DNA from 3 places in the Kitasatospora sp. MMS16-BH015 genome. Region 2 is predicted to be linked to each of the others. Evidence: riboswitches for the same ligand, from Rfam matches in the RefSeq annotation. Region 2 holds a riboswitch; each other region holds the start of a gene.
The links. A riboswitch is a leader RNA that binds a small molecule or an ion and turns the genes downstream of it on or off. The one in region 2 is predicted to bind thiamine pyrophosphate.
Positions count from the first base shown of each region.

Region 1: another riboswitch for thiamine pyrophosphate. It lies ahead of thiC (phosphomethylpyrimidine synthase ThiC); the one in region 2 lies ahead of CFP65_RS18305 (cytosine permease).
Region 3: another riboswitch for thiamine pyrophosphate. It lies ahead of thiO (glycine oxidase ThiO); the one in region 2 lies ahead of CFP65_RS18305 (cytosine permease).

Region 1 covers NZ_CP025394.1:4,513,529-4,522,913, reverse strand. Annotated here, with positions in the region: gene CFP65_RS19580 (NUDIX hydrolase) at 1-65, opposite strand, end outside; gene CFP65_RS19575 (hypothetical protein) at 318-683, shown strand; gene CFP65_RS39050 (hypothetical protein) at 750-896, opposite strand; gene CFP65_RS19570 (hypothetical protein) at 1,062-1,796, shown strand; gene CFP65_RS39045 (hypothetical protein) at 1,901-2,047, opposite strand; gene CFP65_RS19565 (hypothetical protein) at 2,112-2,465, opposite strand; gene CFP65_RS19560 (hypothetical protein) at 2,543-2,944, opposite strand; gene thiC (phosphomethylpyrimidine synthase ThiC) at 3,311-5,119, opposite strand; TPP riboswitch at 5,115-5,243, opposite strand; gene CFP65_RS19550 (hypothetical protein) at 5,385-5,591, shown strand; gene CFP65_RS19545 (flotillin family protein) at 5,732-7,171, shown strand; gene CFP65_RS19540 (VC0807 family protein) at 7,258-7,899, opposite strand; gene CFP65_RS19535 (DUF5326 family protein) at 8,107-8,307, opposite strand; gene tenA (thiaminase II) at 8,490-9,158, opposite strand; gene CFP65_RS19525 (cupin domain-containing protein) at 9,203-9,385, opposite strand, start outside.
Region 2 covers NZ_CP025394.1:4,229,851-4,239,235, forward strand. Annotated here, with positions in the region: gene CFP65_RS18285 (GNAT family N-acetyltransferase) at 1-501, shown strand, start outside; gene CFP65_RS18290 (DUF6204 family protein) at 543-902, shown strand; tRNA gene CFP65_RS18295 (tRNA-Ser) at 960-1,047, opposite strand; gene CFP65_RS18300 (S1C family serine protease) at 1,134-2,759, opposite strand; TPP riboswitch at 2,946-3,082, shown strand; gene CFP65_RS18305 (cytosine permease) at 3,077-4,441, shown strand; gene CFP65_RS18310 (glycerophosphodiester phosphodiesterase) at 4,523-5,302, shown strand; gene CFP65_RS18315 (ATP-binding protein) at 5,558-6,100, shown strand; gene CFP65_RS18320 (DUF5926 family protein) at 6,240-7,229, shown strand; gene CFP65_RS18325 (bifunctional DNA primase/polymerase) at 7,461-8,168, opposite strand; gene CFP65_RS18330 (PP2C family protein-serine/threonine phosphatase) at 8,509-9,385, shown strand, end outside.
Region 3 covers NZ_CP025394.1:2,235,257-2,244,641, forward strand. Annotated here, with positions in the region: gene CFP65_RS09555 (helix-turn-helix domain-containing protein) at 6-488, opposite strand; gene CFP65_RS09560 (MAB_1171c family putative transporter) at 817-1,953, opposite strand; gene CFP65_RS09565 (TetR-like C-terminal domain-containing protein) at 1,964-2,635, opposite strand; gene thiE (thiamine phosphate synthase) at 2,753-3,388, opposite strand; gene CFP65_RS09575 (Rv2175c family DNA-binding protein) at 3,388-3,753, opposite strand; gene CFP65_RS09580 (NAD(P)/FAD-dependent oxidoreductase) at 3,881-5,074, opposite strand; TPP riboswitch at 5,152-5,266, shown strand; gene thiO (glycine oxidase ThiO) at 5,261-6,421, shown strand; gene thiS (sulfur carrier protein ThiS) at 6,427-6,627, shown strand; gene CFP65_RS09595 (thiazole synthase) at 6,632-7,429, shown strand; gene CFP65_RS09600 (RDD family protein) at 7,491-8,135, shown strand; gene pknB (Stk1 family PASTA domain-containing Ser/Thr kinase) at 8,185-9,385, shown strand, end outside.

The DNA of each region.
Region 1 (9,385 bases), 280 kb from region 2:
GCCAGCCACAGGTTCACCCATGGGTTCTCGTAGATCGGACGTTCCCCGTGGATCTTCCACTGCATCGCGACGGCCCCTCTCGGTGGACCCTCAGCATGTCAGAGACGAGAAGACCGGCACGCCCGTTCCAGCGAATTTGCGTCACCCTGACGAATAGGCGTCCGCGCGCCAGGATGCCGCACTGACCGAATTGTTGCTGGCACCGCTGCCAACCAACTCGCGGCAACAGCCGACCAGTGGCCGGGGGCCGCTGGACTCCCCTCCCATAATGCCGAGTTGACCGCTCGATCGACGGACCTGCCTTGTAGCCTGCAGACATGGCGATCCCACGCGAGCCGAACGGTCGGCCTCTGACCTTGTACACCATGAGCCTCGATAAGGCCCTCGACTACGCAAGAGAGGCCCTGGCTGAGGGACTTAACGTCGAGATCAAGGATATGGATCTGCGCGACACCTTGACCTACCGAACCTTCCAGGAGTCGCCGATTCTGGCCAAGTACTGGGCGGTCGCCGTGACCACAGATGACAGCGCCAACGGCTACCGATCCAAGTCCGCTCATCAGGTTCTCCAGGCGGTGGACATGGTGACGCCCGAGCAATACGGAGCCATCCATGCCGAGGATCTCGTAGCCGTATGCCGCAGCGTCTACTCAACTGGCTCCACGGAAGCTGTCACGACCTGACAGGCCGAAGCGCCGCGCCGGGAACCCCCTCCTGCCTCCCGGTGCGGCGCCGTCCTGGGTCGGCCGTCAGTCGGCCAGGGGGAGGTAGACCCGGTTGCCCTGGGCCGCGAACTCCTCGGACTTGGCCTTCATGCCCTCGACAGCCGCCTCGTCGTACTCCGGCGATGCCGCCCCGGCGCCGAACTTCTCATTGATGGATTTGCTGATCTTCATCGAAGACCACTTCAGGCCGGAACCGGCACATCGGCACCGGCATCGAGAACAACCGGCTGATCACGGTGACGCTGGCCGGCACAGTGACAAGGCCGGTGCCAGCTGTTCCCAGCTCTCGCATCCCACTAACCTCGGTCGCCTCATCCGCGTGATCCAGGGGGACACATGCAGGCTCGTAAAGTACGGTCGCTGTCAGCGGCGATCGCCGCGGTCATGGGAGCACTCATATTGGGCGGGTGCGGAACAGCCCAGCAACCGCACCCTGCGGGGCAAGCCGACCAGTCCACCGCTTCCAGCGGGGCCGCCAAGGTGCCGTTGACCGCTGCGCAGTTGCGAGAGCTCACCTTCAAGGACGGAGAGGTCCCGCAAGCGCACCAAGGCGGGATCGACGTCTCGCTTCCCAGCTTCGGTAGCAGGAGCAGTTCCTCCCCGCCTGTCTCAAACCCCGCTTGCCAAACCATCATCAACATCAGGACAGGTGTCGGAGCATCTGCGGCGGTCCACCAGATCTTCAACTGGAAGGACGACATCTGGCCCGGCGGGTCGATCCTCGCTGCCTATCCGGACGGGTCGGCTCAACGGACTTTCACCCAGCTCAGAGATTCCCTCAGCTCGTGCCGGAGTTACCGGGGGTCCGGCCGCACAGGCGAATTCACAGCAGAGATCCGGGTGGAGCAGGGTCCGCAGGTCGGGGACGAGGCGGTGAGCTTCCGCGAGCTCATCCCCACGAACGTCGGTTCGCCACAGGTTCGGAACGACCAGTTCACTGTGGTGCGCGCCGGAAGCACTATCGCCATCTTCAACATGCTCGATGTCGGTGGGAGTTCGACCTTCCCCCTGGAACTGATCAACAAGCAGGTCCAACGACTCCGGCAGGCGCAGTCCTCCAACGGCGGATAGACCTGTTGTGCGGGCAGCCCCCTACCGCCCACGACAACAGGCAGAGCGACGCGCCGGGAGACCCCCTTCGGCCTCCCGGTGCGGCGCCGTTCTGGGGCTGCCCGTCAGTCGGCCAGCGGGAGGTAGACCCGGTTGCCCTGGGCCGCGAACTCCTCGGACTTGGCCTTCATGCCCTCGACAGCCGCCTCGTCGTACTCCAGCGATGCCGCCCCGGCGCCGAACTTCTCATTGATGGATCGACTGATCTTCATCGACGACAACTTGGGCGCGGAAGCAGCACATTGGGAACTGTCGAACGTCCGAAGTGCTCGGTGGTCACAGTTCAGCCCAGGAGTGTGGCTCCAGATAGTCGTGATACCCCTGGAAGTACCAAGTGGCCAGGTCACTCAACCGCTCAATGCAGGCCCGGTAGTACCTGTCCGGCTCCGGTCTCGGGAATTGGGGGTGTGCGGTCCAGTCCGCCACCCAGGATGGGACGCTGTGAAAGCCTTCAGCCACCCAGCGATCGAGCTGGGTGGCTGCCTGGGTCTGCTCGCAGACGAGCCGCATGGCCCGTTCCAACCTACTGAAGGCCGCCCGGTCCCAGTGCAGGTCACACCGCAGCCGCAGCAGAAAGCTCCCCTCCTCGGCGTCGAACTCCTGGCTCAAGATGGTCAGGCCGGCATCCATGCTCGAGATCATGCCGACCAGCACTGACATATGGCGTCTCGGCCCGCGGCACGTTCATCGCCTCGGCGCCGCCACGGTTACCCGACCGCTGAAATCCGGTTCACAGAGGTCACCCGACAGGTGACCTTGCCACTCACCTGAGCCGTACCACCGGCCGTGTCCTCTGCCTTCTGGCCCGGTCCAAGGTGGTTCTGGAGCGCCGCGCCCTCAGCCACCCGGGTGCCGTTCGCGTCCACGAACTCCACCGAGATGCTGTAGTCCGAAGACTTCGAGCTGTGGTTGACGATCTCCAGCTTGGCGCTGGGGATCGAGGTCGTCGGGTCCACGTCGCAGGAGGTGACCGTCACATCCGCCTCCGGCGGGTGCGCCCCTCCGGTCGACTGCACGCCGCTACCGGTGGAGCTGGGGCTGGTCGGGGACTTCTTGCTGCTCCCCCCGACGGCTAGGACGATGACCACGATCAGCACGACGAGTAGCACGACCGCGCTGAGGCAGCCGACGAGAACACCCCGGCCGAAACGGCGCTTGGGAGGAGCCGGCGGCTGCTGGCTCCAACCTGGCGGCGGCGGCCCGTACGGCGACTGCCCGGGTGGCGGTTGCTGCCCCCACCCCTTGGCCGGTCCCCCCTGTCCATCGGCCGGCTCACCTTCGGGCCGTTCCTGGCCGGACGGCTGCTGATCAGTCATCGATCCGTCTCCCTACGCAGGCGTTGCCTCTCCAGGGAACCGCGCGAACAGGTTCGCCTAAGAACCGACTCGCGGAGACTAAGCCGAACGAGCAAGCCGAAGCGCCGCGCCGGGAGACCCCCTCCTGCCTCCCGGTGCGGCGCCGTTCTGGGTCGGCCGTCAGTCGGCCAGGGGGAGGTAGACCCGGTTGCCCTGGGCCGCGAACTCCTCGGACTTGGCCTTCATGCCCTCGACAGCCGCCTCGTCGTACTCCGGCGATGCCGCCCCGGCGCCGAACTTCTCATTGATGGTTTTGCTGATCTTCATCGAGCAGAACTTCGGGCCGCACATGGAGCAGAAGTGCGCGGTCTTGGCCGGCTCGGCCGGGAGCGTCTCGTCGTGGAAGTCGCGCGCGGTCTCCGGGTCGAGGGCCAGGTTGAACTGGTCCTCCCAGCGGAACTCGAAGCGGGCGTCGGAGAGCGCGTCGTCCCAGGCCTGGGCGCCGGGGTGGCCCTTGGCCAGGTCGGCGGCGTGGGCGGCGATCTTGTAGGTGATCACGCCGGTCTTGACGTCGTCCCGGTTGGGCAGGCCCAGGTGCTCCTTGGGCGTGACGTAGCAGAGCATCGCTGTGCCCCACCAGGCGATCATCGCCGCGCCGATGCCCGAGGTGATGTGGTCGTAACCGGGCGCCACGTCGGTGGTGAGCGGGCCGAGGGTGTAGAACGGCGCCTCGTCGCAGATCTCCTTCTGGAGATCCATGTTCTCCTTGATCTTGTTCATCGGGACGTGGCCCGGGCCCTCGATCATCACCTGCACGCCGCGCTCCCGGGCGATCCGCCCGAGTTCGCCCAGCGTCTGCAGCTCGGCGAACTGCGCCTCGTCGTTGGCGTCCGCGATCGAGCCCGGCCGCAGGCCGTCACCGAGCGAGAAGGTCACGTCATAGGCGGCGAGGATGTCGCAGAGCTCCTCGAAGTTGGTGTAGAGGAAGTTCTCCTGATGGTGCGCCAGACACCAGGCCGCCATGATCGAGCCGCCGCGCGAGACGATGCCGGTCTTGCGGCGGGCCGTCATCGGCACGTACCGCAGCAGCACGCCCGCGTGCACCGTCATGTAGTCGACGCCCTGCTCGCACTGCTCGATGATGGTGTCCCGGTAGACCTCCCAACTGAGGTCCTCCGCCCGGCCGTCCACCTTCTCCAGGGCCTGGTAGAGCGGCACGGTGCCGATCGGCACCGGGGAGTTGCGCAGGATCCACTCGCGGGTGGTGTGGATGTTGCGCCCGGTGGAGAGGTCCATGACCGTGTCGGCGCCCCAGCGGGTCGCCCAGGTCATCTTCTCCACCTCCTCCTCGATCGAGGAAGTCACCGCCGAGTTGCCGATGTTGGCGTTGATCTTGACCAGGAAGTTGGTGCCGATGATGGCCGGCTCCACCTCGGGGTGGTTCACGTTCAGCGGGATGACGGCCCGTCCGGCCGCGACCTCGCTGCGCACGAACTCCGCGTCCAGGCCCTCCCGGAGCGCGATGAACTCCATCTCCGGGGTGACGATCCCGCGCCGCGCGTAGGCGAGTTGGGTCACCGGTACTCCGTCACGTCCACGCAGCGGACGGCGCGGACGGCCCGGGAAGACGGCGTCCAGGTTGCGCAGGTTGCCACCGCGCGGGGAGGTGTGCTTGATGCCGTCGTCCTCCGGCCGGGCCTCCCGGCCGTCGTACTCCTCCACGTCGCCGCGCTGGCGGATCCAGGCGTCGCGCAGCGGCGGCAGGCCGCGCCGCACGTCGGCCTCGAAGGCCTGGTCGGTGTACGGACCGGAGGTGTCGTAGAGCGGGACGGTCTTGCCGTTGGTGAGCTGCACCTCGCGGTACGGGACGCGCAGGTCGGGCCGCGAACCCTCCCGGTACGCCTTGCGCCAGGCGGGCGTCGGGTACCCGGTGGAGGCACTGGTGACAGCGGTCTGGGCAGGGCTGTGCTGTGACTCGGACGTGGTCATGAGACCCTCTATCTCCCTACGCCGGCATTACCCGGTCAGGTTCCTGCGGTCGGCGCAGCAGGTGGATGCAGAGATCCGTCAGCGCCCTCTCAGCCCGGTGCTCCGAGCTCCCGTGTCGTCGGGCGGAATTGCCCGCGACAAGACATCCGCCACCGTAGCGGGCCGGAGGGAGCTGGTCCAGCAGGGTTCCAGCCGTCGGACGGGTGGCAGACTCCGGGCGTGACGACGGGGCCGGCATGACGAAAGGGCTCGCATGACGACGGGGATGATCGGGACCACCGGCCGGGTGACCGGGAGGATCGGCGCGGGCCTGGTGGGGGAGGTGCTGGTGCACGTCCCCGAGCGCGGCGGGACGGAGGCGTTCCTCGCCTACCTCGCGGTGCCCGGCGAGCCGCTGCCGATCGGGAGTCAGGTGCTGGTGGTCGAGTACCAGCCACCACGCACGGTGTACGTCGCGCCACTGACCGCATAACGACCCCGACAACCGGCACCCCGCCCTTCCCAACGGAATCCGACAGGCGCACAATCTCGATCTGCCACCGCGTCCCGCGCAACCCTGCACAACTCGCGCAGCCACGGGACGCCGGTGTGCCCTGAAGGGGGAATCTGCCGATGTTCATCGGCGTTTTGGGCGGCGCCATCGCCGCTGTCGTACTGGTCGTCGTGCTCTTCAAGATGATGTGGCGGGTCGCCGAGCCGGACGAGGCTCTCATCATCTCCGGCTCCAAGCACCGCACCGAGGGGGTCGGCGACGGGCTTGGCTTCCGCATCGTCACCGGCCGGGGCACGCTCGTGACCCCGGGCCTCCAGGTGGTCCGCCGGCTCTCGCTCGACCTCAACGAGGCCGACCTGGACGTCGAGTGCGTGACGTCCCAGGGCATCCCGGTGCACGTCAAGGGCGTCGTCATCTTCAAGGTGGGCGACGACCTGGTCTCGATCGCCAACGCGGCCCGCCGCTTCCTCGGCCAGCAGACCTCGATGGGCCCCCGGGTCCACAACGTCTTCGCCGGCCATCTCCGTTCCATCGTCGGCTCCTTGACGGTCGAGGACATGATCCGCGACCGCGAGCGGCTCACCGCCGAGACCCGGTCCGCCTCCGGCTCCGAGATGGAGAAGCTCGGCCTGATCATCGACTCGCTCCAGATCCAGGAGATCCTCGACCCGACCGGGTACATCACCAACCTGGCCGCCCCGCACGCCGCCGCCGTCCAGCGGGACGCCCGCATCGCGGCCGCCGCGGCCGACCGGATGGCCACCGAGGCCGAGCAGGAGGCCTTCGCCCGCAAGGCCGAGGCCACCCGCAACTCCGGTATCCAGCAGGCCGGTTACCAGGCCGAGCTGGAGAAGGCCACCGCCCACGCGATGCAGGCCGGCCCGCTGGCCCAGGCGGCCGCCCGCCAGGAGGTCGTGGTCCAGGAGACCAAGGTCGCCGAGCTGGAGGCCTTCCGCAAGGAGCAGCAGCTCCAGGCCGACGTCCGCAAGCCGGCCGACGCCCGCGCCTACGAGACCCGCACCAAGGCCGAGGCCGACCGCGACGCCCGGATCTCGGCCGCCCAGGCCCAGGCCAAGGAGACCGAGCTCAAGGCCGCCGCCGAGGCCAGCCGGGTCAAGGTCGCCGCCCTCGCCGAGGCCGAGGCCACCCGGGCCCGCGGTCTGGCCTCCGCCGAGGCCACCAAGGCCACCGGCCAGGCCGAGGCCGCCGCAGCCGAGGCCAAGGGCCTCGCGACCGCCGAGGCCGCCCGCGCCCTCGGTCTGGCCGAGGCGGAGTCGATCAAGGCCCGCGCGGCCGCCCTGGCCGAGAACCAGGAGGCCGTGGTCGCCCAGCAACTCGCCGAGAACTGGCCGGACATCGTCCGGGCCGGCGCCGAGGCCTTCGGCAACGTCGAGCACATGATCCTGCTGAACGGCGCGGAGGGCATGGGCGACATGTTCGCCAAGGCCCTCACCATGGGCGGCACCGGCCTCGGCCTGGCCCGCCAGCTCCTCAACTCGATGAACAGCCAACAGAGTTCACCGACGCCGGTGGCGGAAACCATTCCGATCCAGGAGTAACCACAGCAGGGGCGCGGGGAACTGCGCGATCAACCGTGCACGGAGGTGCATGGCCAGTCGCGCAGTTCCCCGCGCCCCCAGTGGGTTCACGCCACCAGTTCGGCGATCTTCCCGGCGAAGACGTTCCCCACCACCATCGCCAGCACGATCGCACCGACCAGCAGCAGCGTGCTCAGCCAGGCCATCGTCGCCACCGGCAGGGTGTACGCGAGGACGACCTTCGCCACGCACTCCGCGACCAGCGCCGTGCCCCAGACCAGCGTGAACGCCCGCTCGTACCGCCGGAAGAGGGCCCCGCCCGAGGCCCGCTCCCAAGCCGCCTCCTTCTCCGCCTCATCCCGGACGATGAACGGCCGCATCGCCGCCGTCATCATCGGCCGCCCGATCACCACCGAGGCCAGCATGCCGAGGCCGATCACGCTGCTGACCGCACCGTCCTTGGCGATCATCAGCCGGGGGTCGCCGGCCACGGCGGAGAGCGCGATGCCCACCAGGTTGACCATCAGCATCAGCAGGGCCGGCCCGTTCACCGAGCGGTCCCGCCGCAGCTGCGCCACCGTCCGCACCAGCGGCACCACGCTGCTGACCGCGAGCGAGGGCACCAGCCCGAGCCCGAGCACCGAGTGCGCCGCGTAGTACGCGCCCAGCGGCACCGCGATGTCCACCGCCACCGGGCGCAGCGCCGACCAGGGGCCGCCCTGCTGCTGTCCGACCGTCTTCTCGTTCACGCCGATCGCCATTGGTGTCCGCCCTTTCGGTTCCGCCCCGGTGCCGTTCCCGGCCGTGGCTCAACCATCCCGCGAGGGGCCCCACCCGCTGCAGTGCCTACCGTCCGGCAACCCGCATGACGGATGTCACCGGGCACACCGTGCACAACCGAAGACCCCGCCCCCGGAAGCTCCGGAGGCGGGGTCTCGACGTTCGATCGGACCAGGTCAGCTCTTGGCTGCCTTCTTCACCAGGATCCAGACGGCGGCGGCCACCCCGACCACCACCAGGGCCTTGATCACCAGCGCGAGCAGCGAGCTCACCACGCCGACCACGAACCAGATCAGGTTCCAGGCCAGGACCAGGACGATGATCGGGACGACGATGTTGCGCACCCAAGAGGGCAGCGACTTCCAGAGCTCAGCCATGTCGGTTCCTTCTCTCCCCTCGGGCTAGCGCCGGCTTCTCCGCCGCGTCCCGCTCGCTTTCGATACTTCGATCGTACGGGGGGCGTACCTGCGGAACGAGGGTTCCAGCCCCCGAGAGAACCCGGAGATCCCCCTGAGGCCGGGCCCCAGGGATCACCCCCAGCCACCGCGCCCGAGCGAGGTCAGACCGGCCAGGTCTCCCCGCGCCAGGCGGCGTCCCAGAACATCCACTCGTAGCGCGAGGTGCTGCTGAAGTGCTCCACCATCCGCCGCCGCTCGGCCGGGGAGACCTCCTCGCCGAGGCGGTCGGTGAGCGCCAGCACCCGCCGCACCACGGACTGGAACGCCTCGTCTCCGTAGGTGGAGATCCACTTGGCGTAGAGCGGGTCGGGGGAGGACTGCGCGAGCAGCTGCTCGCCGACCCGGGCGTAGATCCAGTAGCAGGGCAGCACGGCGGCCAGGCCCTCGGCGAAGGAGCCGCCGTAGACGGTGGCCAGCAGGTAGCTGGTGTACGCGCGGGTGGTCGGCAGCACCGGCTCGGCGGCGGCCTGCTCGGCGGTGTCGCCGAAGGCGGTGAGGAACTCGGCGTGCATGCCCTGCTCGGCGGCGAGCGCGCCGATCGCGTCGTCGGCGAAGGCCCGCACCTCCGCCTCCCCGGGCGCCTTGGCGGCGCAGACCGCCAGGGCCCGCGCGTAGTCGCGCAGGTAGTGCGAGTCCTGTACGACGAAGTGCCGGAAGGCCTCGCGCGGCAGCGTGCCGTCGGTCAGTCCGCCGAGGAAGGGGTGGGCCAGGATCTCGGCGTACACCGGCTCGACGGCAGCCCAGAGTTCTTCGGTAAGCGTGCTGGTCATACCGGCACGGTACCCGGCCGATCCGCCGGGCCCGGGAGGCCGCCTCAGTCCTCGGGCGGCGAGAAGACCACCAGCACCCGCAGCTCCTCGGTGACGTGGTGGAAGCGGTGCGGCACCCCGGCCGGCACGTACACCACGCAGCCGCGGCCGACCGTCGCGGTCTCGTCGCCGACGGTCAACTCGGCCCGGCCGCTGACGATCTGGTAGATCTCGTCCTGGGCGTGCGG
Region 2 (9,385 bases):
GTGGCCGCGCTGGCCCCCGCCTTCCAGGACCGCGAGTTGCTCCGGCTGACCGGCAGCACGCACGGCCCGGACGACCCGCTGCCGCTCCAGGACCCGGGCCAGGCCGAGGAGTTCCGCGTCTGGCGGAACGCCCAGCCGGACCGTCTCGACCTCGCGGTGGTCGAGCTGGCCACCGACCGGTGCGTCGGCGAGGTGGTGCTCAACCAGTGGAACGAGGGCAACCGGAGCTGCAACTTCCGCTGCCTGCTCACCGCCGAGGGCCGCGACCGGGGTCTGGGCACCGAGGCGATCCGGCTGCTGCTCGACCACGCCTTCACCCGAGTCGGCCTGCACCGCGTCTCGCTGACCGTGCTGGAGTTCAACCCCCGGGCCCGGCGGGTCTACGAGAAGGTCGGCTTCGTGGCGGAGGGCGTGCTGCGGGACGACCTCTGGTACGACGGCGCCTGGTACGACTCCACCGTGATGTCCGTGCTGGCCCACGAATGGCCCCCGGCCGGTTAAACCGTTGGGCCGGGCGGCGGACGGGCGGTTATCGTCCACGGATGACTGACCGGACCTTCCGCGTGACCGTGCGCGGCTCCTTCGACGGCCTCACCCCCGAGCAGCGCGCCGAGCTGCTGGCCGAGGCCGCCGAGCACGACGTGCTGCACGCCGCCTTCACCCCCGAGGGCCACCTCAGCTACGACCTGGCCGCCCGGCCGTTCTTCACCTTCCGCTTCCTGGAGCACGGCGAGGCCGAGGAGGACATCGTGGCCGCCACCATGCGCGCCCAGACCGCCGCCGAGCTCTGGCTCACCGACCGGGGCTACGGCTACAAGCAGCTCAAGTGCCAGGCCGAGGACCTCTCCCTGGCCGCCCTCGGCAAGCGCCAACGCCAGGCCCGCGCCGCCGCCGAGGGCTGACCGCCCCCGAACGGCGACGACCCCTGACCGGATGCCCCGGTCAGGGGTCGTTCTCTGCGGAGAGCGTGGGATTTGAACCCACGGTGCGGGGTCACCGCACGACAGTTTTCAAGACTGTTCCCTTAGGCCGCTCGGGCAGCTCTCCTGGCGGAGGTCAGCCTAACGGGTCCGGCGGGGTTCGGTGCACTCGGTTACGGGCCGAGCGTCAGCCTCGGGATGTCACTCGGGATGTCAGTTGTCGCCCTTGCGCTCGCCGAGGGTGATGGTGGTCTTGGCCTGCTTGCCGTCGCGGGTGTACTCCACGTCGACCTTGTCGCCCGGCTTGTACGTCCAGATCTCGCTCACCAGGGTCGGGCCGCTGTCGATCGGGTGGTCGCCGAGCTTGGTGATGATGTCGCCCGGCTTGAGGCCGGCCTGGTCGGCCGGGCCGCCCGGGGTGACGGCCGGGGTGCCCTGGACCGGGCCGGTCTGGATCTGGGCGCCGTCGCCCTTGTAGTCGTCGTTGCGCAGCACGCCGAAGATCGCGTAGACCGGAGTGCCGGTCTTGATCAGGTCCTGGGCGACCCGCTTGGCCTGGTTGATCGGGATCGCGAAGCCGAGGCCGATCGAGCCTGCCCGGCCGCCCGCACCACCGGTGTTGGACTGGATCGCCGAGTTGATGCCGATCACCGCACCGGCCGAATTCAGCAGCGGGCCACCGGAGTTGCCCGGGTTGATCGAGGCGTCGGTCTGCAGCGCGTTCATGTACGAGTTCTGCGCGCCGTTGTCGTCGCCGGAGGCCACCGGGCGGTCCTTGGCGCTGACGATGCCGGTGGTGACGGTGCCTTCGAGGCCGTACGGCGCACCGATCGCGATGGTCGGGTCGCCGACCGCGACCCGGTCCGAGTCGCCCAGCGGCAGCGGCACCAGCCGGTCCTTGGGCGGGTTGTCCAGCTTGATCACCGCGACGTCGTAGCCCTGGGCCCGGCCGACCACGGAGGCCGAGAAGGAGGAGCCGTCGGAGAACTTGACGGTCAGCTTGCCGCCGTTCGCCGCCGGGGCCACCACGTGGTTGTTGGTCAGGATGTGGCCCTCGGTGTCGAAGACGAACCCGGTGCCGGTGCCCGACTCCTGGGAGCCCGAGGCCTTGATGGTGACGGTGCTCGGCAGCGCCTTGGCGGCGATGCCCGCGACCGAGTCCGGCGCGCGGTCGGAGATCTTCTGCGAGTCGCCCACGCTGATCGTGGTGCTGGTGCGGCTCGACCCGGAGTTGCCCGAGCCCCCGTTGTCGCTCACCCCGACGCCGATCGCGCCACCGGCGATGCCGGCCACCAGGGCCACCGCCGCGACCAGCGCGATCAGCCCGCCGCGCTTCTTCTTCGGCGCGGCCACCGGCGCACCGGGGTAGTCGGCCCCGGGCAGCGGGCCGGCCGCCGGACCGCCCCAGCCGCCCAGCGGCTGGCCGGCCCCGAACGGGTGGTGCGGCTGCTCGGGCACGCCCGGCGCCGCGTACGGCTGCTGCTCGGCTGCGCCCGGCGCCGCGTAGGACTGCTCGGCGTGCGCGGCCGGCGCCGCGTACGGGTTGGCGGGCGCGGCGGCGGCCGGAGCGGGCGCGGCGGGCTCCGCGTACGGGTTCGCCGGAGCGGGCGCGGCGGCGGGCTGCGGCGCCGCGGCCGGGGCGGGCCCGGCGGACGGCGGGCCCGAGGGCGGCGGGGCGTCCAGGTAGGACGGCGCGGCCGGGGCGGCCGGCTTGTCGAAGGAGAGCGTCGGCGCGGACTCCGCCGGCGCCGGCACCGCGTCAGCGGTCGGCTCCACTGCCCCCTCACCGGCGGAGGAACGCTCCTCCGGCCCGGTGGAACTCGGCTGCTCGGTGCTCACGGACGACCTCCATAGCTGACAGGACCTTGGCCCATAGTTTTTCTCATCCCCGATTCGGTTGTCGTAAGAAGCCCCCTGAAGAAGTCATAAGAATCCTTACGGGTCACCGACAGACCACCCCCGGAGCAGGTCCGGAGCGCCCCCTGGCCTTGGCCTTCGCCGCCCCGGCCGCTACCCTGGCGCTCCAAACTGACACGCGGGAGCTTGGACCGACCAGGCTGAGAGTGCGCTGTTCGACCGTACCCGTCCGAGGGGCGTCGAGGGAGCGCTGACCGCTCGAACCTGTCCGGGTAATGCCGGCGTAGGGAGACAAGGCCATGACGGCTGCCCCGCCCCTCGATGCCCCCGCCCCCGTCACGAAGCACGCGGAGGCCCCCCTCACCCTCGACACCGCCCCGCCGCGCACCCTCGGCTTCGGCGGCCAGTTCGCCCTCTGGGGCAACCTCGGGGTCAGCCTGATCGGCTTCACCAGCGCCGCCACCGTGCTCGGCGAGAGCGGCTCCGAGCTCTCCTTCACCGCCGCCGTGACGGCCATCCTGGTCGGCACCGCGATCGGCACCGCGATGCTCGGGGTGGCCGCCGTGATCGGCGCCCGCACCGGCGCCCCGGCGATGGCGGTGCTGCGCGGCCTGTTCGGCACCAGGCTCAGCTACCTGCCGACCGTGCTCAACATCGCCCAGTGCATCGGCTGGGGCGTCTACGAGCTCATGGTCATCGCGATGGGAGCGCAGACCGTGGCCGGCACCCAGGGCTGGCGCTGGCTCTTCGTGCTGCTCGCCGGGGTGCTCACCACCACGCTGACCATCTGGCCGCTCGGCTCGATCGCGGTGCTGCGCAAGTACGTGGCCTTCGCGGTCGGTGTGGCGATGGTCTGGTTCACCGTCCAGCTGGGCCGGCAGGGCTTCCCCGACCCGGGTGCGGGCAACTGGAAGGGCTTCCTGCACGCGACGGACGCGATCATCGCCGTCTCGGTCTCCTTCGTGCCGCTGGCCGCCGACTACACCCGGCACTCCCGCACCGCCGCCGCCTCCTTCTGGGGCACCTTCTCCGGGTACTCCCTGGCCCAGGTCTGGTGCTACGTGCTCGGCCTGATCGCGCTGCTCCAGTCGCACGGCGACTCCTCGAAGATCTTCGACTCCTTCACCGGGGTGGCGGCCGGCTGGGCCTTCCTGCTCGTCCTGGTGCTGCGCGAGTCCGACCAGTCCTTCGCGAACGTGTACTCGACCGCGATGTCGATCCACAACCTGCTGCCGAAGGTGGACCGCCGGCTGCTCACCGGCGGCGTGGGCGTGCTGGTCACCGCGCTGGCCCTGCAGATCCAGGAGTTCACCGACTCCTACTACGCCTTCCTCGGCCTGATCGGCTCGGTCTTCGTGCCGCTGCTCGCCGTGCTCGCTGTCGACTACTTCCTCGGCGCCGGCCGCCGCGGCTGGAACCTCGACCAGGACGCCCCGGCCCGCTGGTCGATGCTGCTGCCCTGGGCGTTCGGCTTCGCCACCTACCAGTACCTGGCCCCCACCGCGATCGCCGGCTGGTGGACGGACTTCTGGACCTCGGCCCAGCAGACCCTGCACTTCACCCCGCAGGAGTGGAGCTCGGCCTCGCTCTTCGGCTTCCTCGTCCCGGCCCTGGCCACCTGGCTGCTCACGCTGCTCCGCCCGAGCGGTGCTACCGAGCGGTAACCACACCCTCCCCGTACGTTGGCCCGGCGTTCACCGTCGGGCTCGTATGGTGGCGGGGTGGACACCCGTGACCTCCCCGCCATGCCGCCCGTGCTGCCCGAGCGCTCGACCGTCAAGGTCGTCGCACACCGCGGCTCCTCCGCCGCCGAGCCCGAGCACACCCTCGCGGCCTACGCGCGGGCGATCGAGGAGGGCGCGGACGCGCTGGAGTGCGACGTCCGGCTGACCGCCGACGAGCAGCTGGTCTGCGTGCACGACCGGACGGTGGCCCGCACCTCGAACGGCACCGGCGTGGTCTCCACCATGACGCTGGCCCAGCTGGAGCAGCTGGACTTCGGCTCCTGGAAGACCGGCTCCGGCCCGCAGCCGGTGCTCACCCTGGCCCAGCTGCTCGACCTCACGGTCAAGGCCGGCCGCCGGGTCGAGCTGGCCATCGAGACCAAGCACCCGATCCGCAGCTCGGGCCGGCTGGAGGCCGCACTGCTGCGGATGCTCGGCGAGTACGACCTGCTCCCCGCCTCCCCCGAGACCTCCCAGGTCCGGATCATGAGCTTCTCCGAGCTGGCCGTCCGCCGGGTCCGCCAGGCCGCCCCGGCCGTCCCCACGGTCTACCTGCTCGAGCGCCGCCTCCCGCTGCTAGGGCGCCTGCGCCGCCTCCCCGGCGGCGCCCCGATCGCCGGCCCCGGCATCGACCTGGTCCGCGCCGATCCCTCCCTGGTCACCAACCTGCGTGCCGCCGGCCACCGCGTCCACGTCTGGACCGTCGACGAGCCCGCCGACGTCGAGCTCTGCCTCGAACTCGGCGTCGAGGCCATCATCACCAACCGCCCCCGCCAGGTCCTCGACCAGCTGGGCCGCTAGCGCGCGGCTTGTGCGCCCCGCCCGGGGCTGCGCAATTGGCGTACGCGGGCGTGGTAGAGGGGGCGCGCACCACCGGAGCGTGGCGAATTACGTCACCTTTCACAACCGTACGTGAGCAAGGAATCACCATTTGCGCACCGTGAGTTGCGGCGCCCGTAATTGTCGCGTAGCGATCGCCCGGCACTCGTTTCCGACGCATTCTCCAGGGGCATCCATCCCTCGGTAATCGCTGAAGGAGGTCCGGGGGTGGCACTGATGGTGGCGCACGAGGTGCCGGCTACATCGACGCTGGCCGTGCCGCACGGGCCCGCCAGCGTCGGGGTCGCCAGGCGGCGGCTGCGCCGTGATCTGGGTGACCGCGCGATACCCGACACGGTCATTGACGACGCCGTACTGATCCTTTCCGAGCTGCTGAGCAATTCCTGTCGCTACGCGCGTCCGCTCGGGCGCCTCTGCGATCTCGATCTGGACGCTCCCGGCGCAGTTCTGGTGGGGGCGCACTCGCCCACCAGAAGGCCCGCGCCGTGCGCGGACGGGGAGTGGGAATCCGGTGGAGTGCTGGTGAGTTGGCAGATGCACCGGGACGGCTCGCTGACCCTGGAGGTCACCGACGGCGGCTCGGCCACCCGGCCGGTGCCCGCCCGGCCCTCGCTCACCTCGCGCGGCGGCCGCGGCCTGAGCATCGTCGGGCGGCTGGCCAGTGACTGGGGCGTCCGGGACGCGCCGGGGCAGGTCACCGTCTGGGCGGCGCTGGCCACCACCGGGGCCCACGAGGGCACCGAGGCGCGCAGCGCCTGACGGCCCGCACACCAGCCCGGTCGGCGGCCCGCGGTGACGCGCCCCGACGGCTCGCACACCCGCTCGGAGGCCGGACGGAGCCCGGAAACCTCTATAGGCTGCCCGGAGCAAGTGTCCTCGTCCCCGGGAGAGCCGCACCATGGCCAAGAAGGCCGCGAAGAAGTCGCCGCAGCGCCAGTCCACCCCCGTGACCTCGGGTGAGATCCCCGTCGTCGGCGCGCGGGAGGACTGCCCCTGCGGCTCGGGCCGCCGGTACAAGGCGTGCCACGGCCGGGAGGCCGCCCACGCGGTGCAGGAGCTGGTGCACCGCCCGTTCGAGGGCCTGCCGGGCGAGGCCGACTGGGTCGCGCTGCGCGAGCTGGTGCCCGCCGCGACCGTCCCGCTGACGCTGGCCGCCGGGGTGGCGGAGGGCGCCGTCGGCGAGGTGCCCTCGGTGACGCTGGCCACCGTGCTGCCGCTGGCCTGGCCGGCGCTGCGCCGCCAGGACGGCTCGATCCTGCTCGGCCTGCAGACCCAGTCCTCCTCCGGCGACCTGAGCCGCGACCTGGGCGACGCGCTGGAGCTGGCCCTGGCCACCGAGCCGGGTACCCCCGTGGCCGCCCGCCGGACCGCCCCGGGCGGCCGCCGCCTGCAGGAACTCCTGGACCTGACGGCCGAGTTCACCCCCGCCGTGCACACCGGCTTCGAGTTCTGGCTGGAGGACGCGGAGAGCGCCACCGGCGAGGTGGCCGCCTCCCTGGAGCGGGCCAACGCCTCGGCCATCCCGACCGAGAAGATCTCCAGCGTGCCGCACGCCTACTGGTGCAAGGCCGCCGACAAGAACCACCTGCGCTGGGTCATGACGGTGCCCGAGGAGCAGCTGCTCGACGCGCTGGCCCGGCTCACCGCCGCCGACCGCTCCTCGCTCGGTGCGGACACCCGCCTGGTCGGCTCCTTCCGCGCGCACGGCCTGACCGTGCCGGTCTGGGACCTGCCCTCGGAGATGACCGCCGACGAGTGCGAGAAGCCTGCCGCGGAGTTCGCCGAGCGCCTGGCCGAGACCCTCGCGGGCCTGGCCGACAGCCCGCTCACGGCCGAGGAGCGCCGGGCCCGGGCCAACCTGGTGAACCGTCAGGTCACCCTGAACTGAGCCCCGTTCGCCGGAAATGTGACTCCGGTCACATTTCCGGCCGATGGTGAAAAGGGCCAGGTCGCGAGCCCGATGGACAAATTGGCTCGGACGCGGATCTTTGTTACCATTTAAACGATCCGGTCGCTGGTGCATCCCCCGTCGCCAGCGGCCGGATCTTTTCATGTCCGGCCAAGGCCGGACATTGTCGCTTCCGGAATTCCTTGCTCCGCCGGCCGCCCGCCGGCGCGTTCAGAACGCCAGCCGACTGCCGCCCGAGGTGGCCGTACTGGCCGCGATCAACGCCCCCAGCAACGTGGCGACCTGGGGCAGCCAGGGCCGCTCCTCCACCGGCGGCCGCAGCCAGCGCACCGGCCCGGCCCCCGTCCGCGAGGGCGGCAGCACCAGGAAGCCGTCCGGCCCGTGGTAGCGCAGCGAGCCCGGCACCCAGGCCTGCTCGGCCAGCAGTTCGCCCAACTCCTCCAGCGTGTACGGCGCGACCAGCAGCACGTACCGGGTGGGGGTGGCCAGCACCGGCCCGATCGGCACCCCGTGCAGCCGGAACCACTCCAGCGCCCGCACCCCCGCCTCGGCCGGCAGGCTCACCCCGCAGACCGTCCGCCCAGTGGCCACCAGCACCGAGGACTCCGGGCTGCGCTCGCCCCACCACCAGGCCACCATCCGGGGGTCGGTGCTGGCCGCGAGCAGCGGCGGATCGTGCGGGTGGGCGCCCGGCGAGGGGCAGCAGGGGTCGCCGCAGGAGCAGCAGCCGAGCAGCCCGGGCACCCCGTACGCGCCGGGCACCACCGGCCAGCCGCGGGCCGCCGAGGCCAGTGCGGTGGCGAGCAATGCGGCCCGGGCCCGGCGCCGCGCGCCGGGCAGCCGGAGCCCGCCCCAGCGCGGACGGGCGCGGCGGAAGGTGCTCGGCCAACTCAACCGGGGGAGGCGCTGGTGCGGCATGAGCGCTCGTTCCTTTCCGCGACCACGGGGCTCGGACCGTCAGACCGGGGGGCGGCCACGGGCGGGGCCCGGCGAGGTCGGCCCCTGGGAACGAGAATCCACCATGCGACCGGACGGACGCGGCTCGCGGCCGGTTGGTTCCACCGTACGAGTGAGTGGCACGTGCCCGCCGCGGACGCCGGGCCGCTCAGGCATACGATCCGGGCCGTTGACCGCCTGGACATGCCCCGATCGGCCTGTGTACAAGTGGTGGATTGATGCCGAAGTAGAGACATGGACGTCTATTTCGGGCGGTCTTCGGGTCCTGCGTGACACGTACCAGTGTGTGGGGAGTTGGGACATGACCGACGCCAAGCCGCTCGACCTGCCGAGGAGCGGCGACCTGCCGAGGGCGCTGGTACCGGCCGCCACCCGCGGCGCGGAGCGCCTGCAGGACCGTTTGGCCGGACACCCGTCCGAATACCCGGCGGCCGAGCAGCCGACCGGCGAACAGCCGGGCACTGCGGACGAGCCGACGGCCGACTACGCGGCCCTGCACGAGCACACCGGCCGGCTCGCCACCGCCCGGGGCCTGGCCGACACCCTGGACGCCGTGCTCGCCTCCGGCGCGGAGCTGCTCGGCGCCCGGCGCGGCCTGATCACCACCACGGCGCGCGGCGCCGCCCGCGCCGTCGGGCTCGGGCTGGACCGCGCCGGGCTCGGCGCGCTGGAGACCGTGCCGGCCGAACACGGCCCGTTCGCAGGGCTGTTGAGCGAGAGCGGGGAGCCCGGACGGCTGCTGATCGCCGACCTCGCGGCCGATCCGGCCGCCGACCCCGCCGTCACCCCCCGGCTGCGCGAGGTGGCCGCCCAGCTCGGCCTCGGCGCCTGCTACGCCCTCCCGCTGGCCACCCCGGCGGACGGCCCGCTGGCCGCCGCCGTCTGGTTCTACGACCAGGCCACCGAGCCCGAGCCCGGCCGCCGCCGGCTGCTCCAGCTCTACTGCGACCTGGCCGCCCCGCTGCTCGCCACCCAGCTGGCCGCCGACCGCGCCCGGCAGTCCACCGAGGCGCTCCGGCGCGGCCTGCTGCCGGACCGGCTGCCCGCCGTGCCCGGCCTGCGGCTGGCCGCCCGCTGCGTGCCCGCCGGTCTCGACCACGCGATCGGCAGCGACTGGTACGACGCGATCGCCCTGCCCGACGGCTCGGTGGGCCTCACCGTGGGCAGCGTGCTAGGCG
Region 3 (9,385 bases), 2.0 Mb from region 2:
GCCCTTCACCCCCGCTCCGCCTCCCCGCCCGCGTCCTCCACCGGCGGCAGCCCCTGGAGCTGCCGGTACTGGTCCATGATGGCCGTGATGGCCTGGAGGTTCTCCTTCTTCATCCCGGCCGCCCGCATCGCGATCGCCCGCACCCCGGCCGAGCGCAGCGCCTCGATCGCGGCCACCTCGCCGAGCACCGACTCGGCCACCTGGTCGTCGAAGAAGTAGGCCACCGAGACGCCGAAGAACCGGGCCAGGCCGGACAGCAGCTCCGGAGAGGGGTTGGAGCGCTTGCCGGTGCGCAGCTGGGAGAGGTAGACCCCGCCGACCTTGAGCTCGGGGTTGGCCCGCTTGAGCTCCTCGGCCACCTCGGCGTTGGTCCAGTGCCGGCCCTTGGGGCGCACCGACTTGAAGAGGTTGTCCAGTCGTACGGCGAGCACCGCCCGGTCGTCCACGCGGCCCTCGGCCCGCTCACCGGTCTCGTCGGTCTCAGCCATCGTGGATCTCCCCCTGTCACCCCCATAGTTAGCCCTTGGCTATACGTCAGTTTCGCAGATTAGCTGTCAGTTGACAATCAGCCCGGACTCCGACAACGTTGGGTCTCGCCGATAGCTGGCAGCTAATTCACTCACGGGGGTGTCCGAGTGAGCTGCCGCTACGCGCCGACCGGTCCGGCTCTCGGGGGAGTGCCCGTACCGGGCGGTGCAGCGGCGGAGGGGGGAACGGGGAAAAGAAAGACCCGCCCGGTCTGACGGGGGTGCAGACCGGGCGGGAGCTTCGGGGGGAACGCCGACTGACGCGGCGTCAGGAGCGCCGGGGGGCGCTTCAACCCACGTGGCTCAGTCTACGGTAGGCAGCGGCCACCTGGGTGAGCCAAGCGACTTCGGCTCCGAAGTTGTCGTTGTCACGGTCCTCGAACTCGCCCTCGTCCTTGCTCGCCGCCGGCACGGTGCCGGTGCGCTTGGCCCGGAGGGCCAGCCGGATCTGCGCCGCCTCGGCCTGCGCCTGCCCGGCCGCCTCGGCATCACCCGGCTCCGCCGGACGCTCGATGTACGGGCGCAACTCCCGCCAGCCGTCCCGGATCTCGACCACCCGCCGGTGCAGCCGGTAGTCCAGGTCGGAGACCGCCGCGCCCGGCGGCTCCAGCGCGATGTCCGGCGAGTTCTCGTACAGGTCCCGCCAGAGCGGGTAGAGCGCCCGGTACGAACGGTAACTCCGCGCCCAGCCCAGCAGCTTGGCGACCGGCGGCCCCCAGGAGGAGATGCTCAGGCTGAGCGAGAGGGTGACGATGCCGATCGCACTGAAGAGGTTCGAGGCCAGCTGCCAGAGCCCGATGTCCACCCCGGAGGCCGCGGTCAGGATGTTGACCGTCCGCGCCGAGCAGTAGAGGAACAGGATCCCGGCCGACACCCAGAGCATCCGCAGCGCCTGGCGCAGCGAGGCGTTCTCGGTCATCCGCAGGTAGGCGGCGCACTGCCGGAAGATGGTCAGGCAGGGCACCGCCTGGGAGAGGATGAACACCAGCAGGTAGGTGAGCACCAGCGGGCTGCCGCTGCCGCTGTTGAAGTCCTCGGCCGGCCGGCCGGAGCCGTCCGCCACGAAGAACAGCACCACCAGCAGCACCGAGAGCACCGCCCCGGCCCAGAGCCAGTACCTGCCCCGGCGGGCCGCCTCCTCGGCGTCCAGCGCCCACCGCAGCAGGATCACCTGCGCGCTGACGCAGAAGGCCACCGCGGCCACGTGCATGATCAGGATCGCGAGGTTGCCCACTCCGAGGAAGGCGCCCCCGCCCATGGCGATCGCACCCATGGTGAAGGTCAGGCACTGGAGCACCAGCGTGACGAGCAGCGCCCGGTAGGCGCCGTCCCGCCAGCTGCGGCGCACCTGCCCGAGCCGGTAGACGAGGGCGGCGTACGAGGAGAGCGCCGCGATGACGAAACAGAGCGTTCTGGTCAGGTTCAAGGTGCCGTGCTCAGCCCGTCGTCTCGGCGGGTATCACGGTCAGGCCGACGGACTCCGCCGCCACCGCGACCGCGTAGTCGAAGAAGGCCGTCTCGTCACGCACGCTGTCGTGCGTCCGGCTGAACACCTGGAAGACCAGCAGCCCCACCAGGCTGCTCCAGAACACGATCCCACGCTCGATCAGGTCCGCGAACGGCCCCTCCGGCGCCCCGCCGAACAGCTCCACCGCCTCCGGCAGCAGCAGCGAGGCCCCCGTCAACGGCCGGGCCGGCGGCTTGAGTTCGCCCGCCATCAGCGCGCCCCGGACGATCCCCGCCAGCACCGCGGGCGTCCGCGAGGCCGGCGGCACGGTGGTCTGCGGAGCGTGGTAGCCGGGCACCGGCGAGCCGTACACCAGGGTGAACTCCCCCGGGTTGGCGAAGGCCCAGGCCCGCAGCGCCCGCGTCACGGCGAGCAGCCGCTCGCCGGCCGGAGCCGCCGGATCGTCGGCCTGCTCCATCGCCTCACCGGAGGCGTTGTACGCGTCGATCAGGAGGGCGGTGAGGAGGTCGTCCCGGTGCGGGAAGACTGCCGTCACCTCGGCCAACGGCAGACCCGCCGCTGTCGCCACCCCCTCCAGCGAGAGCTGCCCCGCCCCCACTGTCCCCAACAGTTGACGTGCTGTCGCCTTTATGACATTCATGCGACAAGGGTAATTCTTCAGGGGCTCGGGGAACTGCGAGGGCATGCGAAGGGGCGTGCACTCCTTGACGAGTACACGCCCCAGGGGATGCCCTCGCAGTTCCCCGAGCCCCCGTGGTCAGAGCTTTGAACGAAGAGCCGCCGCAGCTGCTCCCGGATCCTCGGCAGCAGTGATGGCCCGGACCACGACGACGCGGGTCGCGCCCGCCGCCAGCACCTCGTCCAGGTTGTCCAGGTCGATGCCGCCGATGGCGAACCAGGGCCGGTCCGTGCCGGAGGCCGCCGCGTAGCGGACCAGGTCCAGTCCGGGAGCGTGCCGGCCGGGCTTGGTCGGGGTGGGCCAGACCGGGCCGGTGCAGAAGTAGTCGACGCCGGGCTCGGTCAGGGCCGTGTCGACCTCCGACTCGGCGTGGCAGGAGCGGCCGATCAGGATCTCCTCGCCGAGGATGGCGCGGGCGGCCGGGACGGGGAGGTCGTCCTGGCCGAGGTGGAGCACCTGCGGGCGGGCCGCGTGGGCCACGTCGGCCCGGTCGTTGACCGAGAAGAGCTTGCCGTGGCGGCGGGCCGCGTCGGCCAGGATCTCCAGGTGCTCGAGCTCCTGCTTGGCCTCCAGGGCCTTGTCGCGGAGCTGGACGATGTCGACCCCGCCCGCGTAGACGGCGTCCAGGAACTGGGCGAAGTCGCCCTGCTCGCGCCGTGCGTCGGTGCACAGGTAGAGCAGGGCGTCGGCGAGCTGCGCCCGCGCCTCGGCCATCAGATCAGCTCCGCCTGGGCGCGGCGCTTGACCTCGGTGCCGCGGTTCTCCCGCAGGGCCTGGATCGGGCTGCCGGGCAGGGTCGGGTCCTCGGTGAACATCCACTCCAGGATCTCCTGGTCGGTGAAGTGGCAGTCCCGCAGCACCGTCAGGGTGCCGACCAGGTGCTTCACCGGGCCGGTCTCGTCGATGAACGCGGCCGGCACCTGGAGCGTGTTGTTCGGCCCGCGCCGCACGGTGATCAGCTGCTTGGCGCGCACCATGTCGCGCACCTCGAGGATGGACACGCCCCACTGCTCGGCGATGTCCGGCAGGTGCAGCCAGGCGGGGACAAGGGCTTCAATCTTCGCTTCGATCTCACTCACACTGCACAGGGTGCCACAGCCCCGCGCCGCCCCCGCCCGACCTCACCGCACAGCCGACCTCACCGCCCAGCCGGCCTCACCGCCCAGCCGGCCTCACCGCCCAGCCGGCCTCACCGCACAACCGGCCTCACCGCACGCAGGCCTTGAGCTGCACCGCCGGGTCGGCTGCCAGCGCGGCGTCCAGCTCGGCACCGCTGCCGATCAGCTTGCGCCCCTGGTTGAGGTCGCGCGGCCGGTCCACCGCGAGCAGGCCGATCAGTCGCCCGGCCCGCAGCCAGAGCACGGACCAGGCCGCGTCGTCCTCGCCGCCGCGCTCGACCACCTGGTCGGCCTCCGCGTGCCGCCCGGCGTACTGGACCATCCGTCCGAACTGCTCGGACCAGAAGTAGGGCACCGGGTCGTAGGGCTCCGGCGCCCCGAGCACCGAGGCGGCCGCCGCCCGGCCGGATTGGAGCGCGTGGTCCCAGTGCTGCACGGTGAGGCGCCGGCCGGCCCGGGCGGAGGGGTAGGAGACGCAGTCGCCGGCCGCCCAGACGCCGGGCAGGTCGGTGCGCAGGTGCTCGTCCACCAGCACCGCGCCCCGCTGGTCCAGCCCGACCGGGCCGCCCGAGAGCCAGCCGGTGGCCGGGCGGGCGCCGATGCCCACCACCACCTCGTCGGCCGGCACCCGGCTGCCGTCGGCGAGCAGCAGCGCGCCCGGCTCCACGGCGGCCACCGCCGCCCCGCAGCGCAGCGAGACCCCGGCCTCGCCGTACCACTCGGCCAGCCGCAGCCCGAGCTCGACGGGCAGCGCCCCGGCCAGCGGCACCGGCGCGGCCTCCACCACCGTCACCTCGCAGCCCAGCTGCCGGGCCACCGTGGCGGTCTCGGCCCCGATCCAGCCCGCGCCGACCAGCGCGATCCGCGCCCCGGCCACCAGCCGGGGGCGCAGCGCCAGGGCGTCCTCCACCGTGCGGAGCACGTGGCCGCCCTCGGCGCCCGGCAGCGGCACCGCGACGGAGCCGGTGGCGATCACCAGCGCCTCGTACGGCAGGTCGCCGCCGTCGGTGTGCAGCGTCCCGGGGGTCAGCCCGGTGGCCCGGCGGCCGGTCAGCAGCTCGACCCCGTACTCGGCCCAGTCGATGTCCAAGGTGGTGGTGTCCCGCTTGCCCAGCAGCACGTCCTTGGAGAGCGGCGGCCGGTCGTACGGCGCGTGCCGCTCCTCCCCCACCAGCGTGATCGACCCCCGCCAGCCGCCCTGCCGGAGCATCAGCGCACACTGCGCCCCCGCCAGCCCGGCCCCGACGACGACCACCCGTCCCGCTTCAGTCAGCTCAGCCACGCCGTCACCCTACCGAGGGGTGTCCACGCCTCGTACGCGTCTTCGGGCACAAAGCGGACCGGCGTAAGGTGAGGGGGTTCCGACATCACGGGAGCCCGGGCGTGACCGGGCTGAGAGGCGGGCTGGTACGGCCTGCGACCGTCCGAACCTGATCCGGGTCATTCCGGCGAAGGGAGAAGCCTGACTGTGGCACGCGAAGAATCGGCACCGGACGTCCTGGTGGTCGGCGGCGGCGTCATCGGCCTGGCCGTGGCCTGGCGGGCGGCCCAGCGGGGCCTCGCCGTCACCGTGCTGGACCCGGCGCCGGGGGGCGGAGCCGTCCAGGTCGCGGCGGGCATGCTCGCCCCCGTCACCGAGCTCCAGTACAACGAGGAGCCGCTGCTCCGGCTCGGCATGGCCTCGAACGAGCGGTACGCGGCCTTCGCCGCCGAGCTCACCGAGCTCACCGGCCTGGACACCGGCTACCGGGCCACCGGCACGCTGGCCGTGGCGCTGGACGCGGACGACCGCGAGGAGCTGCGCGAGCTGCACGCCTTCCACGGGCGGCTCGGCCTCGCCTCCGAGTGGCTCACCGGCCGCGAGTGCCGCAAGTTGGAGCCCATGCTCGCCCCGGGCGTCCGCGGTGGCCTGCACGTGGCCGAGGACCACCAGGTGGACGGCCGCCGGCTGGCGCGGGCGCTGCTCGCGGCGGGCGCGGCGGCGGGGGTGCGCCTCCACCGGGCCGAGGCCGCCGAGCTGCTGGTCACCGGGGGCCGGGCCACCGGGGTCCGGCTGGCGGACGGGAGCACGCTGACGGCCGGTCAGCTGGTGCTGGCCGCCGGCTGCCGCAGCCACCTGCTGGCCGGGCTGCCCGCCGGGGTGCTGCCGCCGGTGCGGCCGGTGAAGGGGCAGGTGCTGCGGCTGCGGATCCCGCCCGCGTACGCGCCCTTCCTCTCCCGCAACCTCCGGGCCGTGGTGCGCGGGCAGCACATCTACCTGGTGCCGCGCGCGGACGGGGAGTTGGTGATCGGGGCGACCAGCGAGGAGCAGGGCTTCGACACCACCGTGACGGCCGGCGGGGTGTACGAGCTGCTGCGGGACGCGCACGAGCTCGTCCCGGGGCTGACCGAGCTGCCGCTGGTGGAGACCGGCGCGGGGCTGCGGCCCGGCTCGCCGGACAACGCCCCGCTGCTCGGCCCCACCGCCCTGCCCGGCCTGACCGCCGCCACCGGCCACTACCGCAACGGCGTGCTGCTCACGCCGGTGACGGCCGACCTGATCGCCGAACAGCTCGCCACCGGCCGCACGCCGGAGCTCGCCCTGCCCTTCTCCCCCGCCCGCTTCAGCTCCCCCGAGGCCGCCCGATGAACACCATCACCCTGACCGTCAACGGCGAGCCCCGCGAGGTGGCCCCCGCGACCACCCTCGCCGAGGTGGTCGCCGCGCTGAGCAAGGCCCCGACCGGGGTGGCGGCGGCGCTCAACGAGACCGTGGTGCCGCGCGGCGCCTGGCCCACCACCACCCTCGACGCGGGCGACCGGGTCGAGATCCTCACCGCCGTCCAGGGAGGCTGAACCGATGGCCGACGACCTGTTCACCATCGCCGGCACGAGCTTCACCTCGCGCCTGATCATGGGGACCGGCGGCGCCCCGAGCCTGGAGATCCTGGAGCAGGCCCTGCGGGCCTCCGGCACCGAGCTGACCACGGTGGCGATGCGCCGGATCAACGCCGCCACCCAGGGCTCGGTGCTCGACGTGCTGGCCCGCAACTCGATCCGGGTGCTGCCCAACACGGCCGGCTGCTTCACCGCCGGGGAGGCCGTGCTGACCGCCCGGCTGGCCCGCGAGGCGCTCGGCACCGACTGGGTCAAGCTGGAGGTGATCGCCGACGAGCGCACCCTGCTGCCCGACCCGATCGAGCTGCTCGACGCCGCCGAGACGCTGGTGGACGACGGCTTCACCGTGCTCCCGTACACCAACGACGACCCGGTGCTGGCCCGCAAGCTGGAGGACGTGGGCTGCGCGGCGATCATGCCGCTGGGCTCCCCGATCGGCTCGGGCCTGGGCATCCGCAACCCGCACAACTTCCAGCTGATCGTGGAGAACGCAGGTGTCCCGGTGGTGCTGGACGCGGGCGCCGGCACCGCCTCCGACGTGGCGCTGGCGATGGAGCTGGGCTGCGCCGCCGTGATGCTGGCCTCGGCCGTGACCAGGGCCCAGCACCCGGTGCTGATGGCCGAGGCGATGCGGCACGCCACCGAGGCGGGCCGCCTGGCCCACCGGGCCGGGCGGATCCCCAAGCGCTTCCACGCCGAGGCCTCCTCCACCATGGCCGGCCGGGCCGACCTGGACCACCGCGAACGCCCGGCGTTCTGAGCCCCTGCACGGCCCCTCTAAGCTGACCGGGTTCGCGATCAGCACGCTGTAGGGGGAGCACGTGGCGGTATTCGGGATGGGCAGGCGCGGGCTGGCCTGGCTGGTCGATTTCGCGTTGGTCATCGGTCTCGCCTGCCTGCTGGCGGTGTTCACCTTCCACCGGATCGGGGCGCTGGTCACCGACGTGCCGGGCCTGGCGGCCAAGGGCGGCTGGGGGCTGCTCACCTCGCACGGCGACTACCTGCGCACCGGCGAGCAGCTCGGCCGCTCGCTCTGGCACAGCGCGGTGCGCGACGTGCAGCAGGGCTTCGCCGCGCTGGTGGTCTGCACCTTCCTCTACCAGTTCCTCTGCCTCGGCTACGGCCGCCGCACCCTCGGCAAGCTGGCGCTCGGCCTGCAGGTGCTGCCCGCTGAAGTCGGCGTGCTGGGGAAGGGCCGGGCGGCGGGCCGGGCCGCCGTGACCACGGTGGCCGACGTGGCGCTGATCTCGATCGCGCTGGCCGCGCTGGCCCAGGGCTCCGTGGTGGTGGCGATCTTCTGCTGGGCCCTGGCCATCGCGGGGTTCTGGGCCAACGCGCTGCCCGTGCTCTTCCCCGGCCGCCGCTCGCTGGCCGACCGGCTGGCCGGCACCGTGGTGGCCGCCACCGCGCTGCCCGGCTGGGAGGACGTGCGGCAGAGCCAGGCCTACGAGTACCTGCGCCGCTGACCCGTGTCCGGGCGGCGGCCACCGCGGCCGGGCCTGCCAGAATGTCCGGATGGACACCTCGCTGCACGACCCCCTGATCGGCACCCTCCTGGACGGCCGGTACCGGGTCGAGCAGCTGATCGCGACCGGCGGGATGGCCACCGTCTACCGGGCCACCGACACCCGGCTCGACCGGGTGCTGGCGGTCAAGGTGATGCACCCGGGCCTGGCGGCCGACGCCGAGTACTCGGCCCGCTTCATCCGCGAGGCCAAGGCCGTGGCCCGGCTGGCCCACCCGAACGTGGTGAACGTCTTCGACCAGGGCACCGACGGCGGCCGGGTCTTCCTGGCCATGGAGTACGTGCCCGGCCGCACCCTGCGCGACCTGCTCCGCGACCGCGGCGCGCTCAGCGCCCGGGCCGCGCTGGACGTGCTGGAGCCGGTGCTGGCGGCGCTCGGCGCGGCGCACCGGGCCGGTCTGGTGCACCGGGACGTGAAGCCGGAGAACGTGCTGATCACCGAGGGCGGCCTGGTCAAGGTGGCCGACTTCGGCCTGGTCCGGGTGCTCGACGACTCCACCCGCACCAGCACCGGCACGGCCGGCACGGTGCTGGGCACCGTGGCCTACCTGGCCCCCGAGCAGATCCGCCCGGAGGGCGAGACCGACCAGCGGGTGGACGTCTACGCGGCGGGCATCCTGCTGTACGAGCTGCTGACCGGCGCCCGCCCGCACACCGGCGAGAACCCGGTGCAGGTGATCTACCAGCACCTGCACGAGGACGTGCCGCCGCCCTCGCGGACCACCCCGACGGTGGCCCCCGAGCTGGACGCGATAGTCGCCGCCGCCACGGCGCGCGACCCGCAGGGCCGCCCGCACGACGCGGTGGCCCTGCTGGCCGCGCTCCAGCGGGCCCGCCGCGCGCTGACCCCGGCCCAGCTGGACGCCGAGCCGCCGGCCTCGCTCCGGCCGACCCCGGTGCACCCGACCACCGAGCCGACCACCGCCCTGACCGCCGCGCTCACCCGCACCACCGTCCAGCAGCTGCCGCCCGAGCTGCTGATCACCCGCCCGTTCGACGAGCCGCTGCCCGAGCGCCCGCCCCGGCGCCGCCGCTCGCGCCGCCCGCTGGTCTGGGGCGTGGTGCTCGCGGTGCTGCTCACCCTGGTCGGCGGCACCACCTACGTGCTCTCCGAGGCGCTCTACACCCAGGTACCCAGCGTGCTCGGCCAGCGCGAGGACCAGGCGGTGGCCACGCTCGACCAGGCCGGCC